DNA from 3 places in the Xenorhabdus cabanillasii genome. Region 1 is predicted to be linked to each of the others. Evidence: predicted binding sites of a transcription regulator. Region 1 holds the regulator's gene; each other region holds the start of a gene.
What was found. Region 1 encodes PurR, which represses purine synthesis genes. Its sites were predicted from a motif close to CANGCAAACGTTTGCNTG; they were not measured.
Positions count from the first base shown of each region.

Region 2: purL (phosphoribosylformylglycinamidine synthase) is a predicted target of PurR. The motif match lies at 1,458-1,475, and genes of this name have one in related genera.
Region 3: gcvT (glycine cleavage system aminomethyltransferase GcvT) is a predicted target of PurR. The motif match lies at 978-995, and genes of this name have one in related genera.

Region 1 covers NZ_QTUB01000001.1:3,024,209-3,028,948, reverse strand. Annotated here, with positions in the region: gene sodB (superoxide dismutase [Fe]) at 342-920, shown strand; gene purR (HTH-type transcriptional repressor PurR) at 1,440-2,465, shown strand; gene punR (DNA-binding transcriptional activator PunR) at 2,469-3,377, opposite strand; gene punC (purine nucleoside transporter PunC) at 3,501-4,658, shown strand.
Region 2 covers NZ_QTUB01000001.1:2,366,963-2,371,702, reverse strand. Annotated here, with positions in the region: gene purL (phosphoribosylformylglycinamidine synthase) at 1-1,374, opposite strand, end outside; gene mltF (membrane-bound lytic murein transglycosylase MltF) at 1,640-3,100, shown strand; gene tadA (tRNA adenosine(34) deaminase TadA) at 3,117-3,614, opposite strand; gene BDD26_RS11385 (HD domain-containing protein) at 3,675-4,319, opposite strand; gene fos (fosfomycin resistance glutathione transferase) at 4,516-4,740, shown strand, end outside.
Region 3 covers NZ_QTUB01000001.1:2,236,931-2,241,670, reverse strand. Annotated here, with positions in the region: gene gcvT (glycine cleavage system aminomethyltransferase GcvT) at 1-870, opposite strand, end outside; gene ubiI (FAD-dependent 2-octaprenylphenol hydroxylase) at 1,246-2,478, opposite strand; gene ubiH (2-octaprenyl-6-methoxyphenyl hydroxylase) at 2,503-3,693, opposite strand; gene pepP (Xaa-Pro aminopeptidase) at 3,723-4,740, opposite strand, start outside.

The sequences.
Region 1 (4,740 bases):
GCTGTTTATCAGCATCAGAAAAGATTAATTCAGAATACCACTTTCTGATGCAGATTTGCTACCGTGAACATGCTCCTGCAAATTTTTTATTCTGAACAATAAGTTGTAACTAGTTGGTATTCTCATCCTTAATAAATATTAAAATCAGTAAAATTGGATGCTTCTACGTCAATTCGCCACTAAATAACATCATTTCTCCTGTTATTTAGCAGAAAAGTTGTTAAGATAATTACCAAACAAAATAGCAACATGATAATAAGCTAAAATTTGCTCTATCCATGATTAATAAACACAAGTCATGGTTTATAAAGCCAAAAACCCGATATTAAAAGGAGTATGCAATGTCTTTTGAATTACCAGCATTACCTTATGCTAAAGATGCCTTAGAACCCCACATCTCAGCAGAAACTCTGGAATATCATTACGGCAAACACCACAACACTTACGTTGTGAACCTGAATAATCTGATTAAAGATACCGAGTTTGCCGGAAAATCACTGGAAGAAATTATTAAATCCTCTGAAGGCGGTATCTTTAATAACGCAGCACAAGTCTGGAACCATACCTTCTACTGGCATAGTCTGTCACCAAATGGTGGTGGTGAACCAACTGGTAAAGTTGCAGAAGCTATCAATAATTCTTTCGGTTCTTTTGCTGAATTTAAACAGCAACTTACTGATGCAGCATTGAAAAACTTCGGTTCTGGCTGGACATGGCTGGTTAAGAAAGCCGACGGCAGTCTGGCTATCGTCAATACCTCCAACGCAGCAACTCCATTGGCTGGTGAAGATAAGCCTGTTCTGACTGTTGACGTTTGGGAACATGCCTATTACATCGATTACCGCAATGCACGCCCTCAATATCTGGAGCATTTCTGGGCTCTGGTTAACTGGAAATTTGTGGAAGAAAATCTGGCCTAATTAACCCGCCAGTTAAAATGACAAGGGTAAGTTTTTCCGATTCAACGCACTTAATTTCATTTATAAGTGCCCTTTAAGTAGTGAAAAACTTACCTTTAAAGTAAAACAGACAGCAATTCACCTTGATATTATTTCTCGACCTTGACTAGATCAAGCAAAGCACCCCCAGAAAAACAATCATGATTAATGCGCTACAGGCAGTCAATAATCCCAATTTCAGATCTGTATCCATAAGCCATCCTCACCATGAAAATTAAGACTCAGCAACACCATAAATTTTGATTGGCTATTTACCTCAGAGGTTAAAAACCACACTGTGGTATTTAATGCATATACTTTATAGCATCGATTACTACTTTCACTTTTGAGCTAGATCAGACAAAATCCAAGGTTTATCGCTAAATTATTGTCAGTTATCTTCCTATATATAAAATATAATACTGGCAAATGATTAACAAAGATCTATATCCAGATGAAGGGTATACAAATTTAGACCTAAGGTCAGGAGTCCTTTTTATCATGGCAACGATTAAAGATGTGGCTAAACACGCTGGTGTTTCAACCACAACCGTATCCCATGTTATCAATAAAACCCGTTTCGTCGCCGAAGATACAAAGGCCACAGTATGGGCTGCCATTAAGGAACTGAATTATTCCCCCAGTGCTGTTGCCCGTAGCTTAAAGGTTAATCACACCAAATCTATCGGACTACTGGCAACGTCAAGTGAAGCACCTTATTTTGCTGAAATCATCGAGTCTGTCGAAAATAGTTGTTATAGCAAAGGTTATACATTGATTTTATGTAATTCCCATAACAATCTCGACAAACAAAAAGCTTATCTCGCTATGCTGGCGCAAAAACGCGTCGATGGTTTACTGGTTATGTGTTCTGAATATCCCCAACAACTGTTGGGAATGCTGGAAGACTATCGCAACATTCCCATGGTGGTCATGGATTGGGGTGAGTCCAGAGGGGATTTCACTGATGCAATTATCGACAATGCCTTCCATGGTGGTTATTTGGCCGGTCGATATCTGATAGAACGTGGTCACCGTGATATTGCTGCTATTCCCGGACCATTGGCCAGAAATACCGGAGGCGGGCGTCATCAAGGTTTCCTTAAAGCGTTGAAAGAAGCAAATATCACTATTCGGGAAGAATGGATTGTTCAGGGGGATTTTGAGCCTGAATCCGGATATCAGGCGATGTATAAAATCTTAAGCCAAAAACATCGCCCTACGGCCGTGTTTTGTGGGGGAGATGTGATGGCAATGGGGGCGATCTGTGCTGCTGACGAGATGGGGTTACGCGTTCCACAAGATATTTCTGTCATTGGTTATGACAATATTCGCAATGCCCGTTATTTCACACCAGCACTGACAACGATTCATCAGCCTAAAGAGCGTCTGGGACAGATGGCTTTCTCCACGTTACTTGATAGGATTATCAATAAACGTGAAGATGCACAAACTATCGAAGTCCATCCGCGTCTTGTTGAGCGTCGCTCTGTTGTAGATGGCCCTTTCATTGATTATCGCCGTTAATGATTAATCCTCTTGTAGCCATTCAGCATTGAGTGTTGCACTATCTCCAAGATAATCAAGCAACCAGTTTAATGCAGGTGAATGGCTTTTTTGCGACCATGTCAGGCAACATGGGCTATCAGGTAATGGTTGCTCAAGTTCAAGCAAGCTGAGTTTTCCTTGACGAATAAGCGGCAAAGCACTATGTTTGGGCACCATTCCCACACACAGCCCATCCATCAGGCAAGCCAACCCCGCACTCCAGTCAGGGACAACTAACCGCCGTTGATTATCCAAAGCCCATGTATTACGCTTGGGCAAATTACGTGAAGTATCTTCAATGCACAAGCTAGGGTAAGCCCTCAATTGGTCATCATTTAATCTTTCTGTTATAGAGGTCAATTCATGCTCTGGACTGGCAACACACAGCCACGGCATGAACCCCATGTTCCTGAAACTATATCGTTCCCCGACCGGAGAGGCGCTAGTGGCACCAATAGCAACATCAACGCGCCCGTCCACCAGCGCATCCCATACCCCATTAAAAACTTCAGGATAAATAAATAACTCGATATCCGGAAAATGGCGGTAAAAATCCAGAATAAGCTGGCGTGTCCGTTCTGGTTTCACCACTTGATCAACAGCAATACTGAGCTGCCCACGCCAACCATTAGCCACTTGCTGACATTGATGACGAGTATGATACATTTTTTTGATAACAGAACGTGCTTCCTTTACAAAGATAGCCCCTGCCTCGGTTAATTCCACATCGCGATGACGACGTTTAAATAGGGGCACTGCCAACCATTCTTCAAGTTGTTTTATTGTATAACTGATGGCAGAAGGTACGCGATGAAGCTCTGATGCAGCTGCACTGAAACTTCCTGTTCTGGCTACAGCATCAACAACTTCCAGAGAATATTCAGACCACATATTTCTTCCTTTTAATTTTTTTCACAGCATTATGCAAATAATACCGTTTCACAACCAAAAATTACGCCATATAAAATAAACCTTATATTTTCTTATCAATTATCACATCGATTTATTGACACAATGACAACAAATAAAAATTCCAGGCCATTTATGTTTTATCTCGCTGGCCTAAGTATGCTTGGCTACTTAGCCATTGATATGTATCTGCCCGCTTTTGATGCTATGGCAAAAGACTTAGGTACATCAGAAGGGGCTGTTAGTGCAAGCCTCAGCGTTTTTCTTGCTGGTTTTGCTATTGCCCAGCTTTTATGGGGACAACTGTCTGATCGTCTGGGAAGAAAACCTGTTCTGCTTATCGGCTTGTCTCTGTTTTGTCTTAGCTGTTTAGGAATACTTTGGATAACAGATGCAACTCAATTACTTATTCTGAGATTTATTCAGGCTGTGGGTGTCTGTTCTGCTGCTGTTTCCTGGCAAGCTTTAGTCGTTGATAGATATGACGCAGAACGCACAAAACGCGTTTTTGCCATGATTATGCCGCTGGTCGCACTTTCCCCTGCCCTTGCTCCTTTACTCGGTGCATGGTTATTGTCACATACAGGTTGGAGAACTATTTTTCTTGTTTTAATGGCTGTAACACTGGCTCTGCTCGTACCAACATTTTTACTGTCCAGTAAACGCGCACCTATTGACACCAACCTTAATGAAAATAAAGTTTCTTTCTTCACCTTATTGAGGTCTTCAACCTTCAGCGGAAATGTGTTGATTTATGCTTCTTGTAGTGCTGGTTTTTTTGCCTGGCTAACAGGTTCACCAACGATTTTGATCAATATGGGTTATGATGCCACAGATATCGGCTTAAGCTATATTCCACAAACTTTAGCATTTATGCTCGGTGGATATGGTTGCCGCATTTTATTGGAAAAAGTCAAAAGTAAAACTATATTTCCAATTTTACTGACAGGCTATGCTGTAAGCATGGCACTCATCTATTTAATTGCCCTAATTTATCCTTCTTTCATGCTTATTCTTATTCCTTTTTGTTTTATGGCCGTCATGAATGGTGCTTCTTACCCTATTGCCGTAGCAAATGCACTTTCTGTTTATCCAAAAGACGGCGGTAAAGCGGCTGCATTACAAAATGCTTTACAATTGGGTCTTTGCTTTATTGCCAGCATGTTTGTTGCTATGTTCATGAAAGATCCTCTTCTGTCCACCACAACAGTAATGGTTTCGACTATTATCCCAATGATAATAGGTTATTACTTGCAAAAGTAAAAAAGTAAACAATAGTCATTAGTTATATATTAATAAATTACTCCTAAAGATAATAACTAAGAATGTTCTCATCTAAAGGCCA
Region 2 (4,740 bases), 660 kb from region 1:
ACCACCCAGACCAATATTCATACTTGGGCCACCCAGTACAATCAATTTGGCTCCGACAGGGATCTCCCCTTTCTGGATATGCTCTTCACGAATATTTCCGATTCCCCCGGCCAGCATGATCGGTTTATGGTAGCCACGTAATTCCACGCCGTTATGGGATTCCACTTTCTCTTCATATGTTCTGAAATACCCCAACAATGCCGGTCGACCAAATTCATTATTGAATGCCGCTCCGCCCAAAGGGCCTTCTAACATGATATCCAGTGCGCTGACAATCCGTTCAGGCTTACCGAACTCTTCTTCCCACGGTTGTTCAAATCCGGGAATTTTCAGATTCGAGACGGAAAAACCGACCAACCCGGCCTTGGGTTTTGCTCCCCGTCCTGTTGCTCCTTCATCACGAATTTCCCCGCCAGATCCTGTCGCCGCTCCCGGCCAGGGAGAAATTGCTGTCGGATGGTTATGTGTTTCGACTTTCATCAAGATATGGGCAGGTTCCTGATGATAGTCATATACTCCCTTGTCAGGATCAGGGAAAAATCGCCCTACCTGAGAACCTTCCATTACCGCTGCGTTGTCTTTATAAGCAGAGAAAACATGATCCGGTGTCTGTTCAAAGGTATTTTTAATCATTTTAAACAGAGACTTTGGTTGTTCCTGCCCATCAATCACCCAATCCGCATTAAAAATTTTGTGGCGACAATGTTCAGAATTCGCCTGCGCGAACATGTAGAGTTCAACATCAGTCGGATTACGTTCTAATTTCTGGAAAGCTTGTAACAGATAATCAATTTCATCCGCTGCCAGCGCTAATCCCAACTCAACATTGGCAGATTCCAATGCAGTCCGCCCTGATTGCAAAATATCAATTTGCTTCAATGGCGCAGGCTGCTGGTGAGAAAACAGTGCCTCAGCCTGTTCAAACTGAGTAAACACACTTTCCATCATACGATCGTGCAATAATACAGACAGCGCCTGCCACTGTTTGTCATCCATTGCCTTTCCGTGGATATTATTCTGGATAACATCACACTGGATATAGTAGGCAATCCCTCTTTCCAAACGGGCAATCTGTTTCAGTCCACAATTGTGAACTATCTCTGTCGCTTTTGATGACCACGGCGATATTGTCCCTGGCCGGGGAGTGACTAAAAACAGTTGACCTTTAGGTTCATGTTCAGCTAAAGAAGGGCCATATTTTAGTAGCCTGTTTAATTTTTCCTTTTCTTCTACCGTAAGAGGTGAATTTATTTCTGCAAAGTGCACATATTCTGCATAAATTGCTGCCACGGGAAGCTGCTGAACTTGACATTGGGAAAGGAGCTTAGTAATACGAAACGCTGATAAAGCGGGCGAGCCACGCAGAATTTCCATAGTAATAGGTTCTCTCATCTTAGAAGCAAAGCCTGACTGATGCCTTAGGGGAAACGCCGACATTATAGAGGAATGTTTTCTCTGACGAAACCGTTTGCGTGAGCATTAATTAATCTAACAACACATTCAATGGATTTTTAAAATTGATTCAATAGGGTTGCAGATCTCAATTTTGTTGCGCAAAATTCCCGATTACTGGAAATTTAACCATGCTATTATCTGACATTTCATACGGAGCCTAACCGTACTGACGAGAGATAACTGTTTGAGCAATATCAAGATAAATTATTTTGTCATCGTCATTATCGCGCTCCTCTCTGCCACAATCATTGGTCTCAACATCAGTTGGCCTAATAAACAGCAGGAGCAGATAAACAGGATCTTGGCACGGGGAGAACTTCGGGTGAGTACCATCAGTTCTCCTCTGATTTCACTTAATGATAAAAATGAACCTGTAGGATTTGACTATGACTTAACCAAACGATTTGCTGACTATCTGGGTGTCAAACTGAGTATTAAGTTTCGTTCTAATATCAGCCAGCTTTTTGATGACTTATACACTGACAAAGCCGATTTTTTAGCTGCCGGTCTTATCTATAACAGAGAAAGACTCGACCAAACACGGACTGGCCCAGCCTATTATTCAGTATCCCAACAATTGGTTTATCGCAAAGGTACGGTGCGCCCACGTTCGTTTGCTGATTTAAAAGGCCCACTGGTTGTCACCGCCGGCTCTGCCCATGTCAGTGAACTAAAACAGTGGAAAGAAAAATCTTATCCTGATTTAACCTGGGAAGAGTCGTCACGTCACAATACCCAGCAATTGCTTGAACAAGTATCCGAAGGAAAAATTGACTATACGATCAGCGATTCAATCAGCCTTGCTCTGCAACAGCGCATCCATCCCAATCTGGCTATCGCTTTTGATGTCAGTGAAGATAAACCATTAACCTGGTATTTGAAGCGTAATGATGACTATAGCCTCTACTCAGCAATGCTGGATTTTTTCAACATGCTGACTGAAAACCATATAACGCCACGGCTGGAAGAAAAATATTTCAGCCATATTGGCTCATTTGATTACTTTGACACTATCTCATTCATTCGTGCAATTAATAACTTATTGCCAATATATCAGCCTATTTTTGCGAAATACGCAGGCTCCCTCGACTGGCAATTAGTTGCCGCTATCGCATGGCAGGAATCACATTGGGATCCACAAGCAACCTCTCCTACAGGCGTTCGTGGCATGATGATGCTGACACGCCCAACAGCAGAATGGGCAGGAGTCAAAGACCGCCTTGATCCGGACGAGAGTGTGAAAGGGGGAATGGCTTATCTGCATTACCTGATGTCTCGTTTGCCGGATACTATTCCCGAAGATGAGAGGATTTGGTTCGCATTAGCCGCTTATAATATGGGGTATGGGCATATTCTTGACGCCCGGAAATTAACGACCATGCAAAAAAGTGACCCTGACCGCTGGATGGACGTTAAATCACGCATTCCTCTATTGAGTAAGAAAAAATACTATGCCAATACCACATATGGTTATGCACGCGGTTATGAAGCCTATCGCTACGTCGAAAATATTCGTCGTTATTACCAAAGCTTAGAAGGCTATCTGAGAGCTCAGAACAACCGCAACAAGGCAGAAAAGCCTAATATACCCACGGAGAAAACCACCGTCAGCAATCCTGATGATACAAATGAGAATGCTTTGTAACTTTTTATGGTGCTTTCTACTGTTGTTTTTTCAACTTTTTTAATTCTTTATGTTGCTCCCTACGTTGCTTGAAAAATGCACTCAACATAGTGGAGCATTCTTGTCCCAATACTCCGCCAGTAATCTCAATCTGGTGATTCATACCGGGATGACGCAAAATATCAATCAATGACCCTGCCGCACCGGTTTTCATATCACTTGCACCATAAACTAACCGCTGTATCCGGCTGTGGATCATTGCTCCCGCACACATAACACACGGTTCCAAAGTAACATAGAGTGTTGTGTTCAACAGACGGTAATTTTTTAATTGAACCCCTCCACGCCGTAATGCAACAATTTCTGCGTGAGCTGTCGGATCATGATCTGTAATGGGGAGGTTATAACCTTCAGCAATAATTTTATTATCCGCTACCAACAGTGCACCTACAGGGATCTCACCTTGTGCCTGTGCCTGCATTGCCAAATCCATGGCCCGACGCATCCAATATTCATCACTATATATTTCTGCCACTACATATTCTCTTGCTAATATAAATCCTGTTAATTATACCTATTCATCATTAATGTTGGTTTATTCAGCCTGAATTTCGTCAAAAAAATCGTTCAAGAATTGTTCCATGCGTTTTGTTCTTTCATGAGCCATTTGCTTGCCTGCAACTGTCTGAAAACCTGCTTCTGTTTTGAATAATTTGGTATAGAAATGATCAACAGCATAAGCGCGATCATCATATTCACGCTGTTTTGCTAAAGGATCATAAGTTTCATACAAACCCGAACGCATACGCCCTGCCGTATAAAAACAGCGAGCAACTCCCATCATTCCTATGGAATCCAGCCGATCAGCATCCTGTACAATTTGGGCTTCCAGTGTCGTTGGTGTTAATCCAGCAGAGAAACTATGCGCTTCAATGGCATGGCAGACAGCAGCAATATCTTCTTCGTTCCATCCGAGGTCTTTTAATATTAAGGCTGCTTTAACTGCGGCCATGCGAGAGGCTAAATGGCGGTTTGGATCGTTTTTCTCTACACTAACGCAATCATGTAATAAAACCGCAGCAAAAACTAACCGCAAATTGCCGCATTCTGCTTCACAAATTTTTTTAGCGTTTTTCCAAACCCGATACAAATGAGCAATATCATGGGCACCATCATCACCTTCTATCGCGACAGGTAAAATCTGTTGGGCTAAATCGTCAAACGGTGAAAAAGATAACATTGCTAAAATCTCTGAGTAAGTGAATGAATGGAAAGATCATTTTAACAAAAAGCGATCAGAACAAAACGAAGTTTGATAATTAAGAGATCTTTTCCTGACATAACTGATCGATTGCATATCCTTACTCTTATCACGATCTCAATTCGTTTATTTAGAAACAGAAACGACTGTTTTAGGTAAGACAGGCTGAACATCTATGTTAACAGGACTTAATCATCTGACACTGGCGGTATCAAATCTTGAGCGCAGCCTCGATTTCTACATTAATCTACTTGGGTTTATCCCGCATGTCCGCTGGCAAAATGGGGCCTACTTAAGTCTGGGGGAACTGTGGCTTTGTCTTTCCTGTGACGAAGCAAAGCCAGCACAGGATTATACCCATATCGCCTTTAATATTGCGGCTGAGCATTTTTTTGCTTTC
Region 3 (4,740 bases), 790 kb from region 1:
GCCTTTTTCACGCATGATTAACCCAACCAATTGTTCTGTCCCAGCTTCACGCTGTTTCAACAGAGCTTCACGGCCAATAAATTGGCGCTCTTCCGGTGCCCATGCAATCGTCCATCCCATATTCGCAGCCAAAGGTGAGATGGATTCATCCATTTCCTGACCATAAAGGTTCATACCGGCTTCAAGGCGCAGTGTATCCCGTGCTCCCAGTCCCGCTGGTTTAACTCCTTCTTTCAGTAACTGCTGCCAAAAATCAACAGCTTGTTCCTGAGGCAATGCAATTTCATAACCCGCTTCACCGGTATAACCGGTAGTTGCGATAAATAAGTCACCAGATTGCACACCAAAGAAAGGTTTCATGCCTGCAATGGATTGCTTTTGCTCATTATTTAACAAAGACTGGACTCTGGATTGTGCGTTAGGACCTTGAACTGCAATCAGCGCCAAGTCATTACGAACGGTGATCTCAACAGAGTATTTCTCCGCATGTTGTTGGATCCAAGCTAAATCTTTTTCACGAGTTGCCGAGTTAACGACCATGCGATAAAAATTATCAGTGAAAAAATAGACAATCAGGTCATCAATAACACCAGCGGAAGCATTAAGCATGCCGGTATAAAGCGCCTTACCTTTTTCAGTCAGCTTAGCAACATCATTTGCCAGAAGATAACGGAGAAAATCACGGCAACCTGCGCCGTGCAAATCCATAATGGTCATATGGGAAACGTCGAACATACCTGCGTCAGTACGCACCGCGTGATGCTCGTCGATTTGTGAACCGTAGTGAAGGGGCATCATCCAGCCATGAAAATCCACCATGCGCGCCCCGCATGTCAGATGCTGATCATATAGTGGGGTGTGTTTTGACATTATTTCCCTCTTTCCATTTTTGACATGAAAACGTTCTTGATCTGAATAACATATATACGGCGTATTAACCGGCAAATGTTGGATCATGAAACAAAGAAGCGGTTAATGACGCAAACGATACCTTGGACTAGAAGTTATCACTGAAAATGGAAATGAACCATAAAATAAATTATCAACATAACAATGATGCCTTCAAAAACCCTTCACTATCATGCGGAATTTTTTTCTATTTTATTGTGTGGGAACGCTAAAAAATGGCAGTAATATGTAAAAAATATTCTTTTTTTTATTACAAACAGACTAAAGTGTGAAGCAAACCAACTGAATACACTTTAGCCTGATATAAAAAAAACTAATCCCAAATAAGAGGAAAAATTAGATTTTTTCAACTGAAGAGGTTTGAGTAATCAACCAATCCGGCAGATCATGAAGACCCATCGCATGACGGAGTAATTGTGGCTTTATTCCGGGGAAACTGTTAGCCAAAGTCAGCCCTAGATCACGAAATAGTTTCTTGACAGGATTATTCCCATCAAATAGCTGCCGAAATCCCTGCATACCAGCCAGCATGACAGCCGCACTGTGTTTACGGCGACGCTCATAACGACCAAGATAGAGATATTGACCGATATCTTTGCCTTGCTGGTTCAAACGGATCAATTCTCCGATCAACTCTGCTACATCCATAAACCCCAGATTGACTCCCTGCCCGGCCAATGGATGGATTGTATGTGCTGCATCTCCCAATAAAGCTAACCGATGTGCAGCAAAATTCCGGGCATAGCGTCCTATTAATGGGATAGTCTGACGGTCACTGATCAACTCACACTGCCCAAGTCGCATGTCAAAAGTGACACTCAATTGCCGGTTAAACAACTCAGTCTCCATTGTCTTGCGCTGTTGCGCCGCTTCCGCAGGCAATGACCAGACAATAGAGCATAAATGAGGATCAGAAAGTGGCAGGAAAGCAAGAATACCATCCCCATGAAAAACCTGGCGCGCAACCCCTTTATGAGGTTCCACAGTACGAATAGTCGCAACCAATGCATAATGTTCGTAATCCCAGAAAGTCAGTGGAATATCTGCATGCTGACGCAACCATGAATGAGCACCATCTGCACCAACAACTAACCGTGAAGTCAACATTCGCTCGTCGGACAGGGTAATAAAAGCTTCGTTTTCTCCCCAGACAACATTCTTAAGAGAAACAGGGGTAAACATGGTTACATCAGATAAACTTTCAGCCTGTTGCCAAAGAGCCTGTCGGATCACATTATTTTCGATAATGTGTCCAAGATGATTGAGGCCATTTTCCGCCGCATTGAACTGAATACGACCGAAGCTATCCTGATCCCAGACTTCCATCCCCTGATAAGGGCTGGCACGCATTGCGAGGAGCTTCTGCCAAACACCGAGATGGGTTAATAACCGTTCGCTGGCTGCATTGATGGCAGAAACACGCAACGCATGTTCATCATCGGTATGAAAAATACTGGTTGGTGGATGCTCTTCTACAATCGCGATGCGCAAGCCGCTACCATGTAAACCACAGGCCAGCGCAAGGCCAACCATACCGCCTCCTGCGATCACCACATCAAATGATTGCATGTTTTTATTTCCTCTTAATCTGACTTATTCTGCCATTGAATGATGGGCAACCCAACCCAATGTCTGACGGGCCAATGTGCCCTTTATCAGTGGCAACATTTCCATCGTCATCAGGCCAAAATTGCGTCCGATTCTCAACGGAAAATAGTCATTGGCAAACAACCTGACCAGCCCATCAGTAATACCGATTGTTACCTCACGATCTGCAAAGCGTTGCTGTTGATAACGAGTCAGAACGTTATAAGAGCCGATATCGTGCCCCTCAATCGCAGCAGCCGAAATAACCTGAGCTAATGCCATTACATCACGCATACCTAAGTTAAAGCCCTGCCCTGCGATTGGATGCAGAGTTTGAGATGAATTACCTACTAATGCCAAACGATGGCTGATCTGCTGTTTGGATGTAGATAAAGTCAGTGGGTAACTGTACCGCTGACCTGTTTCCAACATTTTTCCCAGGCGCCAGCCAAACGCTTTTTGCAGTTGACGGAGAAACTCGGCATCTTCCCACTGATTAATTTCCGTCCATTTATCCAATGGATGACACCAGACTAACGAGCTGCGCCCTTCTGACATTGGCAGCAGTGCCAGCGGGCCATGTTCAGTAAAGCGCTCAAATGCCCGGCCTCGGGGATGTTCAGATGTCAGGACATTGGCAATGATGGCAACCTGACTGTAATCCTGCCGCTGCCACAGGATATTACAGGCTTTTGCTACGGAAGACTGGCTTCCGTCCGCTGCTATCAACAGTTTTCCCGTAAGTTTTTCACCACTATTCAAGGTAATAGAAACTGAAGTGTCCAGACGCTCAACAGCATTCACTTTAGCCGGACAATAAAGTTTGATATTCGGTGCCTGTTTTAATAAATCAAACAAACGGTTTCCGGCATCATGCAGCTCAATAACATTACCCAATGCCGGAATGTCATAATCGTCAGCCCGGATATTGACAAACCCACTACAACCACGGTCACTGACATGAACGTGAGTAATTGGGGTCACACAATCTTTCAGTGCAGACCAGACACCTATCTGGCTCAAACGCTGACATGTACCATCAGCTAAGGCAATCGCCCTTGCATCAAAACCCGGATGTTGCTGTGTTGGCTCTGCTGCTTCAACTAAGGAGACTTGCAACTGCCCCCGGCTCAAAGAAGAAATGGCAAGTGCTAATGTTGCACCAGCCATCCCTCCTCCCACGATAATCACGCTCATTATGATTTGGCTTCCTGATTACTGTAACTCTAACCCTGTTTAGCCTGTGCCATCAGTGCTTCTATTTCATCAGGATCTTTAACGACATACTCAGTCAAATTCTCATTGCCTGATTCTGTAATCACAATATCGTCTTCAATACGGACCCCGATACCGCGGTATTCCGGCGGCACATCAGCATCCGGTGCGATATACAGCCCCGGCTCAACGGTCAGTACCATGCCAGGTTCCAGAATGCGATCACGATCAACACCGTAATGCCCCACATCGTGGACATCCAGCCCAAGCCAATGGCTTAAACCATGCATGAAAAATTGGCGATAGGCATTGGTCTCGATCAAATATTCCACTTCACCATGCATAATGCCCAGTTTAACCAGCTCTTCAACCATGATACGCACAACCTGCTCGGTCACTTCACGAATGCTAGTACCCGGTTTATAAAGTTCAAGGGAGACATTGACGGATTTCAGCACAATGTCATAAATTTCTCGTTGAGGGCGGGTAAATTTGCCATTAACCGGAAACGTCCGTGTAATGTCCCCCGCATACCCTTCATATTCACAACCTGCATCGATCAACACTAAATCGCCATCTTTCATACGACGGTCGTTTTCTGTGTAATGCAGGATACAAGCATTTTCTCCTGCACCAACAATGGTGTTATAAGCAGGGTAGCGCGCACCGTGATAGGTAAATTCATGGTGAATATCAGCTTCAAGCTGATATTCAAACATATTCGGGCGGCAGCTTCGCATAGCTCTGGTATGTGCTTGAGCACTGATTTTCCCGGCTTTGCGCATGATTTCCAACTCAGCTTCTGATTTAAACAAGCGCATTTCATGTAGCCACGGACGCCAGTCTGCCATTATTGATGGGGTACTGAGATTACGACGGCTATTCTTACGTAACTTATTCAGAGCACTGAATACGATCTTATCAGCATATTCAAATTCCCCCTGAGCGTGATAAACCACATCTAACCCATTCAGCAAGAGGTAGAGTTGTTCATCAATATCATTAAATGGCAGAGCACGATCCACCCCC